3 regions of the Pseudoalteromonas sp. 31A1 genome follow, and region 1 is predicted to be linked to each of the others. Evidence: predicted binding sites of a transcription regulator. Region 1 holds the regulator's gene; each other region holds the start of a gene.
The links. Region 1 encodes MetJ, which represses methionine synthesis genes. Its sites were predicted from a motif close to TAGACGTCTAGACGTCTA; they were not measured.
Positions count from the first base shown of each region.

Region 2: the regulator MetJ is predicted to act here: its motif matches at 3,779-3,796, upstream of metA (homoserine O-succinyltransferase).
Region 3: the regulator MetJ is predicted to act here: its motif matches at 2,732-2,749, upstream of metK (methionine adenosyltransferase).

Region 1 covers NZ_WTKY01000006.1:72,672-77,900, reverse strand. The annotation lists gene metL (bifunctional aspartate kinase/homoserine dehydrogenase II) at 1-1,488, opposite strand, end outside; gene metB (cystathionine gamma-synthase) at 1,659-2,906, opposite strand; gene metJ (met regulon transcriptional regulator MetJ) at 3,196-3,516, shown strand; gene GQR52_RS08210 (malic enzyme-like NAD(P)-binding protein) at 3,599-4,840, opposite strand.
Region 2 covers NZ_WTKY01000010.1:114,414-119,642, reverse strand. The annotation lists gene metH (methionine synthase) at 1-1,694, opposite strand, end outside; gene GQR52_RS11270 (homocysteine S-methyltransferase family protein) at 1,704-2,777, opposite strand; gene metA (homoserine O-succinyltransferase) at 2,767-3,714, opposite strand; gene ettA (energy-dependent translational throttle protein EttA) at 3,937-5,229, shown strand, end outside.
Region 3 covers NZ_WTKY01000010.1:11,163-16,391, forward strand. The annotation lists gene rpiA (ribose-5-phosphate isomerase RpiA) at 1-86, opposite strand, end outside; gene GQR52_RS10795 (5-formyltetrahydrofolate cyclo-ligase) at 140-736, opposite strand; gene GQR52_RS10800 (hypothetical protein) at 755-1,303, opposite strand; gene metK (methionine adenosyltransferase) at 1,479-2,630, opposite strand; gene tkt (transketolase) at 2,934-4,925, shown strand; gene GQR52_RS10815 (pyrimidine/purine nucleoside phosphorylase) at 5,110-5,229, shown strand, end outside.

The DNA.
Region 1 (5,229 bases):
TGCAGATTGATAGCTATTTGCCTCATGCTGCCATTGAGTTTTCCATTGCTGTGTATTAATACCACTTGCATTAAACAGCATTTTTTTAGAGCGAATTAGACCGACTAATTTAATACTAAAGTCATCCGATAAACGCTCAAATTGTGCCGATAACTGTTTAATGAAAACGTCGCCAACGTTACCAAGCCCCGCAACTATAATTGCGATTTCTTGGCCTTTATTAATTAGCTTATCGTGTAAGTCACTTTGTATATCACTATCTATAAATTGATCGGTAAGCAATAAAGCATAGCCAGTATCTTGATGGACAAAACGAGGTTTTATGCTGTGGAGTTTTAATAAATCTAATGCTTGTAAGCTTAATGTATTAACGTCTTGCTCAAGCGCTACAATTGCACAACCGTTTAAATTTGACTCGCTAATATTTGCCCTACCCGCAAAGTAATTAATAACTTGATATGTTTGTGCAGCCGGTACTACTAAATACACTTCACCATTATGGTTAAAGTGATGAAGGCTATGCTGAATAAGCTGACTAACACTTGCAACCTCACCTTCACTTAACCCTTCAACCATTAATAGGTCAACATTTTGCAACGTGGTTATAAAGCGCTTTTTCTTCGCTGAACCTTCTTTTACTATATCTGTTGGACTTGCTTGTACGTCAAAACTACTGCGAACAGCTAGCTTAATATCTGTGTTTTTAAGTGGCGATAGTGTTTTTGCATGTAATACAGGGTTACCCAAACGAGCTAATAAATTAGCCTGTCCACGGCAAATTTTGCCGTACTTAATCGCTTTTTGTACCTTGCGAGGATCAGTGCTATACACCCCCTGTGTATCAGTCCAAATACATACTTGCTTAGCATGGCAATAATTTGCAAGTAGTGTTGCACTGTAGTCACTGCCATTTCGGCCAAGCGTTACTGTCTCGCCTTTGATATCTGCGGCAATAAACCCAGTAACAACATTTATTTTATTAGGCAAAATTAACTGCCCACATTGCTGCGCATTTTGCGCATGCATTAATTCGCCATCATTTAAGGTAAAAAGAGTACGTGCATCTTGAGCGCATGCCTCAATATTTAGCTGCTGTAAATAAGTAGCGAGTAAACGTGCTGACCACAGTTCGCCATGTGCAAGCAATGCAGCCTCTTTTAGCTGCTCAGCTTGAGCAAGTTCTGCAATATAGCTAAGTTCGATACTTAGTGTTTTAAGTGCACTTCGTTTTAAATCGGCTTCTAATAGCTGCTCTATTAAATCACTTTGATGGTTATTTAACTGCAGTAAAATATCAGCTACTGCTTGAGTATCTTGTTTTTGATAGCTTTGCCAAAGTAATACTAGCGTATCGGTTGTCTTACCCGCAGCCGATACCACAACACAGTCGCCCGTCTGAGTATGCCCAATAATTATTTTAGCTACGCTTTGATAGCGCTCACTTGAGCTTAAGCTTGAACCACCAAATTTATGTACACAATTGACCATATTTATACCAATTCGCTTAATTAAGTTGTCTATTTTGAGGATAAGAAAACCGTGTCGATAACAAGGCAAAAATTTCGTTGTTTAGTTGTTCTATATGAGAAATTTTTAACGAAGTTAGCGTGCGGTTTAATCCCTCAAATTGATTAGGTATTATTGCGGATTGGTATTACTTACCAAAGCGCCGGACGGGCTGCACTTAATTTAACGTTACCACCAGGAGTGCCTGCTCCTTTGCCTACACGGCCAACATTTTTATTTTGCCCTGGTTTTACAAGTTCAAACACGCGCTCAAAATCAGCGACTAAATCGTGTATATCTTCAATACCTACTGAGATACGAATAAGCGTATCGCCAACACCCGCTTCTAAACGTGCTGTTGCATCCATGCCTGCATGCGTCATAGTTGCAGGATGACAAATTAAGCTCTCTACGCCACCTAATGACTCAGCTAAACTAAACGTTTTAAGGCTAGTTAAAAATGCTGCAGCGTCGTTTATATCGCCTTTAATATCAAAACTAACCATGCCACCAAAACCAAGCTGCTGTGCTTTAGCGAGTTCATGTTGAGGATGTGACTCAAGACCTGGGTAATAAACTTGGCTTACAAATTCAGAGCTTTCTAAGTACTCTGCTATTGCCAGTGCATTTTCTTGATGCTGCCTTAGGCGCACATTTAAAGTACGTAAACCACGCAGCGTTAAATAACTATCAAAAGGTGCGCCCGTAATACCAATGTTATTAGCCCACCAAGCAAGCTCATCGCCTAGCTCTTGTGTTGCTGCAATAACAGCGCCACCCACAACATCTGAGTGTCCGTTAATGTATTTAGTAGTTGAATGCACCACAATATCTACACCAAACTTAATAGGATTTTGTAAGGCCGGTGACAAAAACGTGTTATCTGCAGCCACCAATGCACCGCATTTTTTTGCAACCTCAGTAACCGCTTTAATGTCAGTTAAACGAAGTACTGGGTTACTTGGGGTTTCTATCCAAATAAGCTTAGGTTTAATTGCTAAAATTTGTTGCAGGCTTTCTGCTTTTGTTAAATCTAGTATTTCGAGCTTTAGTAAGCCGCGTTTTTGTAAAGATGTAAATAAACGATAGCTACCACCATAACAATCATGTGGAATTACTAGCGTATCGTCATTATTAAGTAGCTGAGTAGCTAAATGCACGGCAGCCATGCCTGTAGCTGTAATTATGCCACGAGCGCCACCTTCAAGCTTAGCAAGCGTCTCAGCTAAAATATCACGATTAGGATTACCGCTACGACCATAATCATACTCACGCTTAGTATCAAAGTCGGCAAACGAATAAGTAGTCGATAAATAAATTGGCGGTACCACCGCACCATGATGTTTATCAGCATCAACGCCGTTACGTACAGCAATGGTCGCTTTGTTTTTTTCGCTCATATTCGTCACCTGATTAATTTGGATGTTTAGACGTCTAAAAGAGTAAGTTATCCGTTTTGATAAGTCAAAGTATTTTAAAGCTCTAGATGGCTAAAAGTAGAAGGGGCTTCTGCGAATAACACATTTTAGCTCACAAAAGTGTGCTTATCTTTACACCTACAATAGGCTTATTAAGATAGATCGGTATCTATTATTTGACTATCTTTTTTAAATCGATAGAATTTCACGCATATTTACACGCTTTTTATACCGTGTGAGAAATTAATAATCTGAGGCAACGATACATCTTATGGCTAAATGGAATGGTGAGTATATTCACCCATACGCAGAACACGGTAAAAAATCAGAGCAAGTTAAAAAGATCACCGTTTCGATCCCGCTAAATGTATTAAAGGTATTAACTGACGAACGTACACGTCGTCAAATCAATAACCTTCGCCATGCTACAAATAGTGAATTGCTATGTGAGGCATTTTTGCATGCTTTTACTGGCCAACCTTTACCAAATGACGATGACTTACGTAAAGATAACGCCGAAAAAGTACCAGAAGAAGTTAAAAAAATAATGCAAGAAATGGGTCTAGAAGTACCCGTTTTAAACGAAGAATAAATATTACAAAGACAAAAAAACCTCAGTAATTACTGAGGTTTTTTTATGTCTAAATTTTATTGCATAGCTCTACTGTATAGATTTACTGCATATAGTTTTCAGGTAGCTCAATTTGTGCAACACCTGACTCAATAGCAGCAAGTGCAACAGCTCTTGCTATACGCGGCAGTAAACGTGGATCCATTGGTTTTGGAATAATATACTGCGCACCAAATTCTAGTTTATCTACTCCAGCGGCTTTTAAAACTTCTGCAGGTACTGGCTCTTTGGCAATACTTCGAATAGCATCTACTGCAGCAATTTTCATTTCATCGTTAATAGCACTTGCACGTACATCAAGTGCACCACGGAAAATAAACGGGAAACATAAAACATTATTAACTTGGTTAGGGTAATCAGAGCGCCCTGTTGCCATGATTAAATCGTTGCGTGCGCCGTGCGCAAGTGCAGGATCAATCTCAGGATCTGGGTTTGAACATGCAAACACAACTGGTTTTGCAGCCATTAGCTTTAAATCTTCAGCCGCTAATAAGTTAGGACCAGAAACACCCACAAACACATCAGCATCTGCAATTACATCTTGCAATGTACGCTTATCGGTATTGTTAGCAAAAAGCTGTTTATATTCATTTAAGTCATCGCGGCGGGTATGAATAACACCTTTGCGGTCAAGCATATAAATGTGTTCACGCAGTGCACCACACTTAATTAACAGCTCCATACACGCAACAGCGGCAGCGCCTGCACCTAAACATACAATAATTGCATCTTCAATTGACTTACCTTGTACTTCTAGCGCATTTAACATACCAGCAGCCGTTACAATGGCAGTACCGTGTTGATCATCATGAAAAACAGGAATGCTACAACGCTCTATTAATGCTTTTTCAATTTCAAAACACTCTGGTGCTTTAATATCTTCAAGGTTAATACCACCGAATGTGTCGGCAATATTGGCAACCGTATTAATAAAGTCTTCTGTTGTTTTGTGCTTAACTTCAATATCGATAGAATCAAGCCCTGCAAAACGTTTAAACAATAGCGCTTTACCTTCCATTACAGGCTTAGACGCTAAAGGACCTAAATTACCAAGGCCTAGAATTGCAGTACCATTAGTAATAACCGCAACCATGTTACCTTTACCCGTATATTTATAAGCATTTGCAGGATCTGCAGCTATTTCACGTACAGGTTCGGCAACACCTGGGCTATACGCAAGTGCAAGATCATGAGCCGTTTCAGCTGGTTTTGTAAGCTCAATGCTAATTTTACCTGGTACGGGATGTGAGTGGTAATGTAGTGCTTGTTCACGAAAGTCAGACATAACGCGATGGTATCCTGCAATTTAAGTTAAAGTGAGAGATGGAGTCTTGGGGTACGATACCCTTATTATTTTTAAATTCCAAGCAATATCAGGTCTATCCTGTTATATGCTATATCCTATAATTTTAAGAGGTTTTTCAGTAACTTTGCAGGATTATATCAACATTTAATAAATAAAAATTCACCTAAAAAGTAAGTTTTAAGGTGCTTTTATGCCTATCAAAATCTTATAAAATGTATACTTAAAGTATCAGCATAAACTTAGAATAACAGCCTACTACCCTACTTTAAAAACAGATAAGCCCACGTTAGATACTTTTATCAACCTAGTTAAAAATTGTACTATTTAAAATATAGAGAATATCTATCGATTTGTCTGTAAAGGATTAT
Region 2 (5,229 bases), on a different contig from region 1:
TGTGCTGCGTTATCGCGTGCGCGCTGGATTGTAACGGGCTTAGAACGTGGTTTTTTACGCGCTTGCTGCTCACGTACTTTTACATATTCAGCTTGTGTTTTAGCTAAAAAGTCGGGTTTAAACTCTTTTGATAATAAGTTTGAAACCACACCTACTGCACGGCTGGCGTTACTCACGTATACTACACCTTTGTCATACTGTGGCTCAATTTTAACGGCCGTGTGCGCTTTAGAGGTAGTTGCCCCGCCAATCATTAATGGGAGCTCAAAGCCACGGCGTTTCATTTCTTTTGCTACGTGTACCATCTCGTCAAGCGATGGGGTAATTAAGCCCGATAAACCGATAATATCGGCTTTTTCGTCGATTGCGGTTTGCAGTATTTTATCGGCAGGTACCATTACGCCTAAGTCGATTACTTCGTAGTTATTACATTGCAGTACCACGCCTACAATATTTTTACCTATGTCGTGCACATCGCCTTTTACGGTCGCCATTACTATTTTACCGTTAGTTGAGCCTTCTTCTTTTTCAAGCTCAATGTAGGGGTCTAAGTAGGCAACTGCGCGCTTCATTACACGCGCCGATTTAACCACTTGTGGTAAAAACATTTTACCCGCGCCAAATAAGTCGCCTACTACGTTCATGCCGTCCATTAACGGCCCTTCAATTACGTGGATGGGTTTAGCAGCGGCTGCACGGCATTCTTCAGTATCTTCATCTATAAAGGTAGTAATACCTTTTACCAGTGCGTGCTCAAGGCGTTTTGCAACCGGCCATGTACGCCATTCTAAATCCTCTACTCGCTCGGCTTGCGCCATGCCCGAATACTTTGGTGCAAGCTCAACTAAACGCTCGCCTGCGCCGGGATCGGTATTAAGAATTACGTCTGTAACGGCTTTGCGTAACTCATCTGGTATGTCGTCGTAAACGGCAAGTTGGCCTGCGTTTACAATACCCATATCCATACCCGCTTGAATAGCGTGGTATAAAAACACCGAGTGAATAGCCTCACGTACTGGGTTATTACCTCTAAACGAAAACGATACGTTTGATACCCCGCCCGACACTTTACAGTGCGGTAAATTTTGCTTAATACGGCGCGTGCCTTCAATAAATTCTACGGCGTAGTTGTCGTGCTCTTCAATACCGGTGGCTACGGCAAATATATTAGGGTCGAAAATAATATCTTCTGGCGCAAAGCCAATCTCTTCTACCAATATTTTATAACTGCGCGCACATATTGCGAACTTACGGTCAGCGGTATCTGCTTGTCCGTCTGTATCAAATGCCATTACAACAGCGGCTGCGCCAAAGCGTTTTATTATTTTAGCTTGGCGAATAAACGGCTCTTCACCTTCTTTTAGTGATATTGAGTTAACAATTGCCTTGCCTTGAATACACTTTAAGCCCGCTTCTATTACTTCCCACTTTGAAGAGTCGACCATAATGGGCACGCGAGAAATATCAGGTTCTGAGGCTATTAAGTTTAAAAACTTAACCATGGCGGCTTTTGAGTCCAACATGGCTTCGTCCATGTTTATATCAATAACCTGTGCGCCGTTTTCAACTTGTTCGCGTGCAACGGTTAGCGCGGCTTCAAAGTCTTCTTCCATGATTAGGCGTTTAAACATGGCCGAACCAGTTACGTTGGTACGCTCACCAACATTAGTAAATACTGCTATTTGCTGTGTCATGTTGGCTCCTTAATTTAAGTTACAGGCTTCAAGGCCTGATAAACGCATACGTACTTCAAGTTCAGGTAAAGGACGAGGTTTAACACCTTCAAGCCCTTTTGCAAATGCGCGAATATGCGCAGGCGTTGTACCGCAGCACCCGCCTACTATATTAATAAAGCCCGATTTACCCCAATCGATAATTTCGGCTGCCATTTCGGGCGCTTCTAAATCGTATTCACCAAACTCATTAGGCAAACCCGCATTAGGGTGTACCGAAGTAAATGTTTCGCATACACGCGATAGCTCTTGCACATATTGGCGCAATAAATCAGGCCCAAGCGCGCAGTTTAGGCCAATCGAAATTGGTTTAATATGGCGAATAGAGTTATAAAATGCTTCGGTTGTTTGCCCCGAAAGCGTACGCCCAGAGGCATCGGTAATAGTACCTGAAATCATTACAGGTAATTTACGCCCTGCTTGCTCAAAGGCTTCTTCTACTGCAAACGACGCTGCTTTTGCATTAAGCGTGTCGAATATAGTTTCGATTAGTATTAAATCGGCGCCGCCTTCCATTAATGCAAGTGTCGACTCAACGTACGCAGTAACGAGTTTATCAAAAGTGACATTTCGATAACCCGGGTCGTTTACGTCTGGCGAGATTGAACAGGTTTTAGAAGTCGGCCCTAAAACACCGGCTACGTAACGCGGTTTTTCTGGCGTTTTAGCACTAAATTCGTCGCACATTGCGCGTGCTAATTTAGCCGACTCTACGTTTATTTCACGGCTTAGGCTTGCCATGTCGTAATCGTCCATCGAAATGGTGGTCGAGTTAAATGTGTTGGTTTCGATAATATCGGCGCCCGCTGATAAAAAACCACGATGAATATCAGTGATTAAATCGGGCTTGGTTAGGCTTAATAAATCGTTATTGCCTTTAATTAATACATGCCAGTCTTTAAAACGCTCTCCGCGATAGTCTTCTTCTTCTAGCTTATGATCTTGGATCATGGTGCCCATAGCGCCATCTAAAATTAAAATGCGTTCTTTTAATGCGGCGCTTATTTCGGCTTGCTTATTATTTGTAGGAGCGTTATTCGGCATAGTTGTTAGTCCTCACGTCTTGGCTAACTAAATTAATATCATACGGTGTGGTTTGGTACACGTAGTAATTTAACCAGTTCGAAAAAAGTAAAAAAGCATGGCTTTGCCACGTTTTTGAAGGTTGTTTGGTTGCATCATCATCCGGAAAGTAATTTTCGGGTTTTGGTGCATTAGGGCTTTTTTTACAATCGCGCTCGTATTCTGCTTTTAGCGAGTCGGCGTCGTACTCAGGATGACCGGTTATAAACACTTGGCTACCCGATTTATTTTTAAGTAAGTAAGCCCCTACTCGCTCAGAACCAGCCAGTACAACTAGCTCATCACAGGCGTTTATTTTATTTATATCAATGTGGCCGTAGCGTGAGTGCGGTACCAAAAAGGTGTCGTCGAATCCGCGAGTCAGTGCACCGTGATCAAAGTAACATTGGTGGGTAAATACGCCACACAGTTTGTCGTCTTTTAAATCGCGCTTTAAATTGTAACGGTGATATAACGCTGCATGCGCTGCCCAGCACGAAAATAACGTAGAGGTAACGTGTTGCTCAGCCCAATCAATAATGACCTTTAGCTCATCCCAATACGCTACATCGTCGTATTCTAAATGGGCAAGTGGCGCACCGGTTACAATTAACGCATCGTAATTGTTGTCTTTAACCTCAGAAAAATAACGATAAAAAGTATCAAGATGCTCTTCTGAATTACTGCTACTGCGGTGAGTGTCGAGGCGCAGTAGTTCTACGTTTACTTGCAAAGGCGAGTTGGCAAGCAAGCGAATAAACTGAACTTCGGTTTCTACTTTATTAGGCATTAAGTTTAAAATAGCCAAACGCATTGGGCGTATTTCTTGCGTTTTTGCACGTGTTTTTGGCATTACAAATACGTTTTCTTGACGTAAACGTGCAATTGCCGGCAACTCGTCTTTTACTGTAATTGGCATACTTTACTCCTGCTCATAAAAACCGAAGCTTAATTATGAACTGAAAGTAAAAAATATCAACCTCTAGATGTATAGATGTCTAAATGAAATTTATTCATGATTTTATACTTTACTTACAAGCATGCTTTAGTGCTTTAAAACCCGCCATTCGTTGACTGTTTCACCTGTCAGCCACTACAATACAACATTGAAATTTTTATTATTATTTGAAGGCTTTCCTCCATGGTTTTACCTGATAAATTTATATTCTCGATGAGTCGAGTATCTAAGGTTGTGCCACCTAAGCGCACTATCTTAAAAGATATTTCGTTACACTTTTTTCCTGGCGCTAAAATTGGTGTGCTTGGTTTAAACGGTTCTGGTAAATCTACGTTACTACGTATTATGGCCGGTGTTGACCAAGATTTTGAAGGTGATGCACATCCTCAGCCTGGTACAAAAATTGGTTATTTACCGCAAGAGCCTGTTTTAGACGAAAGCAAAACAGTTCGTGAAATTGTTGAAGAAGCTGTTGGCGAAGTTAAACACGCACTTAAACGCCTTGACGAAGTGTATAACGAATACGCCATGGAAGACGCTGACTTTGACGCACTTGCAAAAGAGCAAGGCGAGCTTGAAGCTGTTATTCAGGCGCACGATGGTCACAACATTGATAACGTTTTAGAGCGTGCTGCTGATGCACTTCGTCTGCCAGAATGGGATGCTAAAATTGAGCACCTTTCAGGTGGTGAGCGTCGTCGTGTTGCTATATGTCGATTACTGCTTGAAAAACCAGACATGCTTATTCTCGATGAACCAACTAACCACTTGGATGCTGAGTCGGTTGCATGGTTAGAGCGCTTCTTACACGATTACGAAGGCACTGTTGTGGCGGTAACGCATGACCGTTACTTCCTTGATAATGTAGCTGGTTGGATATTAGAGCTTGACCGTGGTGAAGGTATTCCATGGGAAGGTAACTACTCTTCTTGGCTTGAACAAAAAGATGCGCGCTTACAGCAAGAACAAAAATCTGAAAAAGCACGTCAAAAATCAATTGCGCAAGAACTTGAATGGGTTCGTTCAAATCCTAAAGGTCGCCAAGCTAAGTCAAAAGCACGTATGGCTCAGTTTACTGAAATGCAGCAGTCTGATTACCAAAAACGTAACGAAACTAACGAGATGTTTATTCCACCTGGCCCGCGTTTAGGCGACCAAGTGCTTGAAGTAACGAATCTTCGTAAGAGTTTTGGCGATCGCGTTTTAATTGACGATTTAAGCTTTAGCATGCCAAAAGGTGCCATTGTAGGCATTATTGGTGCGAATGGCGCGGGTAAATCAACGCTGTTTAAAATGATCAGTGGTGAGCAAAAGCAAGACAGCGGTAGCATTACCGTTGGCGAAAGCGTACACCTTGCTACTGTTGATCAGTTCCGTGATGGTATGGACGAAAGCAAAACTGTTTTCCAAGAAATATCAGACGGACAAGACGTTCTAAAAATTGGTAACTTTGAGTTCCCAAGCCGTGCATACGTT
Region 3 (5,229 bases), on a different contig from region 1:
CCTGTACCCACACCTACAATAGTGTTTTCTTTTACAAACTCGAGTGCTGCCCAAGCAGCTGCTTTTTTTAATTCGTCTTGTGTCATTGCTTTGTGCTCATGTATGTCAGAAATATGCGGTTAGTAATCAAATTTAATTGTTACCAACAGTATGTTTTATCTGGGGTGATAATGGTTTTAAGTGGTACATCCCACGACTCGATTGGTAGAGCCTCAACTTTTTGGCATTCATGTGCAAGGCCAATTAGTTGTGGTTTTTGCCAATTTTGTTCGTGTAAACGTGCCAATGTCCGGTCGTAAAACCCACCTCCCATTCCTAGGCGATTACCTTGTTTATCAAATGCAACTAATGGCATAAGGAGGTAATCAAGCACTGGTAATGGGCATATTTGAGAGCAGTTCAGCTTAGGCTCCAAGATACCATAGCGATTTGCTCTCATGGGTGAGTTTTTCTCATAGCGCTGAAATAGTAAATTAGCGCCATTGAATGGGTGTATTATAGGTAGGTAAACGGTATGGTTTAAACTCCATAATTCTTTAATTAACAATGAAGTGTCTAGTTCCCCATCGTTACTTAAGTAAATGGCAATATGCTTTGAATTCGTTGTTTTTTCGCTTTTTAAATGTTGAATAAAATTCATTTTTAGCGATTGCGCAGCAATTATTTGCTGATTATTTGACAAGTTTTTACGGGTATTACGAATTTCTGCTCTTATTTTTGCGCGTTTATTACTCATTAAATTAATTAGCCATTCTTAAAAAGAGAATAAATCGGGAAAAATTAAAAAAACAGCCAGTACGACTAGCAAAATTGTGGCAGTTGCAATCAATGAATATAAAAGTAAGTTACTGCGTTTTTTAGGAGGCGCTAAATCATCATCTAGCATTAGATCGTCACCTTGCCATTCGTCAATACTTTCGTCTGGTGCTTTTAATTGAGCTTCAGGAAGGCGTTGCTCTAACTCGTCTAGCTTTTCTTCAAGGCGAATTAAGCTGCTAGTGATGTAATCGAGTGCATCAAAAATACGTTCGTCACGTTGGTTGTTATTTGCAGCAGGGTTTGAGCCATTTTGAATGATGTTTGAAACAGCTTGAAGCTTACTTTTAATGCCTAAGCCTGCTAGTAACTTAGCCTGTTTTAACGCTTTGTCTTTATCGCTTGGTGCAAACAGTGGCTTACCTTTAAAAAAAAGAGCTACTTTTTCATCTGATGTTTTTAATTTTGCAGCTAAATTTGTACATGCTGTTTTTATGTCAACGTTATCGGCAAGTCCTGCAAATATAACGCGAAAGTTATCGGCCATTTAACTGTCCCTAAAGCTTTTATAATGAAATGAGTATATACCTAAAGTACAAAAGAATTCGAGGTCGATTTAATAGTTATTTTGTAGACGCTCTACAAACAATATAGCGAATAAGTTTTAGATGTAAAAACGGCCCTTAAAAGGGCCGTTTTTAATTTACTACAACAATTTTGGCTTAAAGGCCGGCAGCTGCGCGAAGTGCGTCTGCTTTATCTGTACGTTCCCAAGGGAATTCGTCACGACCAAAGTGGCCGTAAGCCGCTGTAGGAAGGTAGATAGGGCGTTCTAAATCAAGCATTTGAATTAAGCCGTAAGGGCGCAGGTCAAAATGTTCACGAATAAGCTCGATTAAACGGCTTTCTTCTAGCTTGCTTGTACCAAACGTTTCAACGCTGATAGAAGTAGGCTCTGCAACACCAATTGCGTAAGAAACTTGTAGCTCACACTTGTCAGCAAGACCAGCAGCAACAATGTTTTTAGCAACGTAACGTGCAGCGTATGCTGCTGAACGGTCAACTTTTGATGGATCTTTACCAGAGAATGCACCACCACCGTGACGAGCCATACCACCGTATGTATCTACAATAATTTTACGACCAGTTAAACCACAGTCACCCATTGGTCCGCCAATTACAAAGCGACCTGTTGGGTTAATGAAAAACTTAGTTGCACTTGTAATAAGTTCTGCAGGAAGTACCGGCTTGATGATTGTTTCCATCACAGCTTCTACTAAATCTTTTTGCGAAATGTCTTCGCTGTGCTGAGTAGAAAGTACAACAGCATCAATACCTACTGGCTTACCGTTTTCGTATGCAAAAGTAACTTGAGATTTTGCATCTGGACGTAACCAGTTAAGCTCGCCGCTTTTGCGTACTTGCGCTTGGCGCTGTACTAAACGGTGTGAGTAAGTAATTGGAGCAGGCATTAGTACTTCTGTTTCGTTACATGCGTAACCAAACATTAAGCCTTGGTCGCCAGCGCCTTGCTCTTCTGGGCTAGTACGGTCAACACCTTGGTTAATGTCTGGAGACTGTTTACCAATAGTGTTTAAAATTGCACATGAATCGGCATCAAAGCCCATGTCTGAATTTGTGTAGCCAATGTCACGAATTGTTTTACGTGTAATTTCTTCGATATCAACCCATGCGCTAGTAGTGATTTCACCACCAACCATAACCATACCGGTTTTTACGTAAGTTTCGCATGCAACACGGGCATGAGAGTCTTGCTCTAGGATAGCATCAAGTACCGCATCAGAGATTTGATCGGCGATTTTATCCGGATGACCTTCAGAAACTGATTCAGAAGTAAATAAATGTTTTGCCATTGTAATTCTGCTCACAAATATTGCGCTTCACAAACGTCGGTATTAGCGCTAAAAAATTAAGGGGCGTATTTTATCGAAAACAAAACATCTTGCATAGTGTTTTTACGCCTAGACGTCTAAATAAAATGTATAATAACTTTTTGGTCTTAAAAAATATTCATAATGCCTCATTTTTATGGGGTTTTTAATTGCACACCGCCCCCACAATAAGTAAGAATGGTGCCATAAAAGCTCTTAAGTGACTTATGAGCATAAACGATTACATAAATACCCGCGCAAATACAAATAAAGGTAGGAGAATTCATGCCATCTCGCAAAGAACTTGCAAATGCTATTCGCGTCTTGTCAATGGACGCAGTACAAAAGGCCAAATCTGGTCACCCTGGAGCCCCTATGGGCATGGCTGATATCGCAGAAGTACTATGGCGCGATTATCTAAAACATAACCCAACGAATCCAGAGTGGGCTGACCGTGACAGATTTATTCTTTCAAACGGCCACGGTTCAATGCTTATATATTCTCTATTGCACCTAAGTGGTTACGACTTACCGCTAGACGAAATTAAAAACTTCCGTCAAATGCATTCTAAAACACCAGGTCACCCTGAGTATGGCTATGCACCAGGAATCGAAACTACTACGGGTCCTTTAGGTCAAGGGATCACAAATGCCGTAGGTATGGCAATTGCTGAAAAAGCGCTAGCTGCACAGTTTAACCGTGAAGGTCACGATATTGTTGATCACTTTACCTATGCATTTATGGGCGACGGTTGCCTTATGGAAGGTATTTCACATGAAGCAGGTTCACTTGCAGGCACATTAGGCCTTGGTAAACTTGTTGCGTTTTGGGATGACAACGGCATTTCAATCGATGGTGAAGTAGAAGGTTGGTTTACCGATGATACACCAGCGCGCTTTAAAGCGTACGGTTGGCATGTGATTAGTGGTGTTGATGGCCACGACAGCGATGCTGTAAGTGCTGCAATTGCAGAGGCTAAAAGTGTAACCGACAAGCCATCACTAATTTGTTGTAAAACAATTATTGGTTATGGTTCACCTAACAAATCAGGTAGCCACGATTGTCATGGTGCTCCACTAGGTGATGACGAAATTAAAGCGTCTCGCGAATTTTTAGGTTGGACTGGCGATGCGTTCGAAATTCCTGATGATATTTACGCACAATGGGATAGCAAAGAAAAAGGTCAACAGCTTGAATCAAGCTGGGACGAAAAATTTGCAGCATACGCAAAAGCATACCCAGAGCTTGCAGCTGAATACAAGCGTCGTATTAACAACGAACTTCCTGGCGATTGGGCTGAAAAATCTCAAGCGTATATTGAGCAATTACAAGCAAACCCAGCAAACCCAGCGTCTCGTAAAGCATCGCAAAATGCATTAAATGCGTTCGGTCCGTTATTACCAGAATTTATGGGTGGCTCAGCCGATTTAGCTGGCTCAAACTTAACAATTTGGGATGGCTCTAAAGGTTTAACACGCGATGATGCAAGCGGTAACTACATTTACTACGGTGTGCGTGAGTTTGGTATGTCGGCCATCATGAATGGTATTGCCCTTCATAAAGGCTTTATTCCTTACGGTGCTACGTTCTTAATGTTTGTTGAATATGCAAAAAATGCTGTACGTATGGCTGCATTAATGAAGCAACCAAGCATTTTTGTATACACGCACGATTCAATTGGTCTAGGTGAAGATGGTCCAACTCACCAACCAGTAGAGCAAATTGCAAGCATGCGTTTAACGCCTAACTTATACAACTGGCGTCCATGTGACCAAGTAGAGTCGGCAATTGCATGGCAACAAGCTATTGAGCGTAAAGATGGTCCTACATCGTTAATCTTTACTCGCCAAGGTCTTGAGCAACAAGCACGTGACGCACAGCAATTAGCAGATGTTAAAAAGGGTGGTTACATCCTTAGCTGTGACGGCAATCCAGAGATTATCTTTATTGCGACGGGCTCTGAAGTGCAACTAGCACAAGATTCAGCAAGCGAGCTACGCAGCCAAGGTAAAAAGGTACGTGTTGTATCTATGCCATGTACTGATGCCTTTGAAGATCAAAGCGCAGCATATAAAGAAAGCGTATTACCGGCATCTGTTTCACGCCGCGTAGCAGTAGAAGCTGGTATTGCTGACTACTGGTACAAGTACGTAGGCCTAAACGGCGCAGTAGTAGGTATGACTACCTTTGGTGAGTCAGCACCTGCAGGCGAGCTGTTTGAGCACTTTGGTTTTACAGTGGCAAACATTGTAAGCAAAGCAAACGAGCTTTTTTAATCGCTTTGATTAAATAAAGTAAGTAATTGAAAAACCCGCACATGTTGCGGGTTTTTTTATGCCCTTACATGAAGCAACTTCACCTTGATCAATGCAGCTTTCCTTGCAAGAAAGTAAGCTATCAGGCAAGGTAGTGCGATAAAATTTATAAATAAAAATCTTAAATTAATAGCAGGAGCTAAAAATGCCAAAGTTCGATAACGTGAGTGTAGTAAAAAAAGCCAATGTATATTTTGACGGAAAAGTGTCGAGCCGTACCGTTATTTTAGGCGATGGCGAAGCAAAAACGTTAGGCTTTATGCAA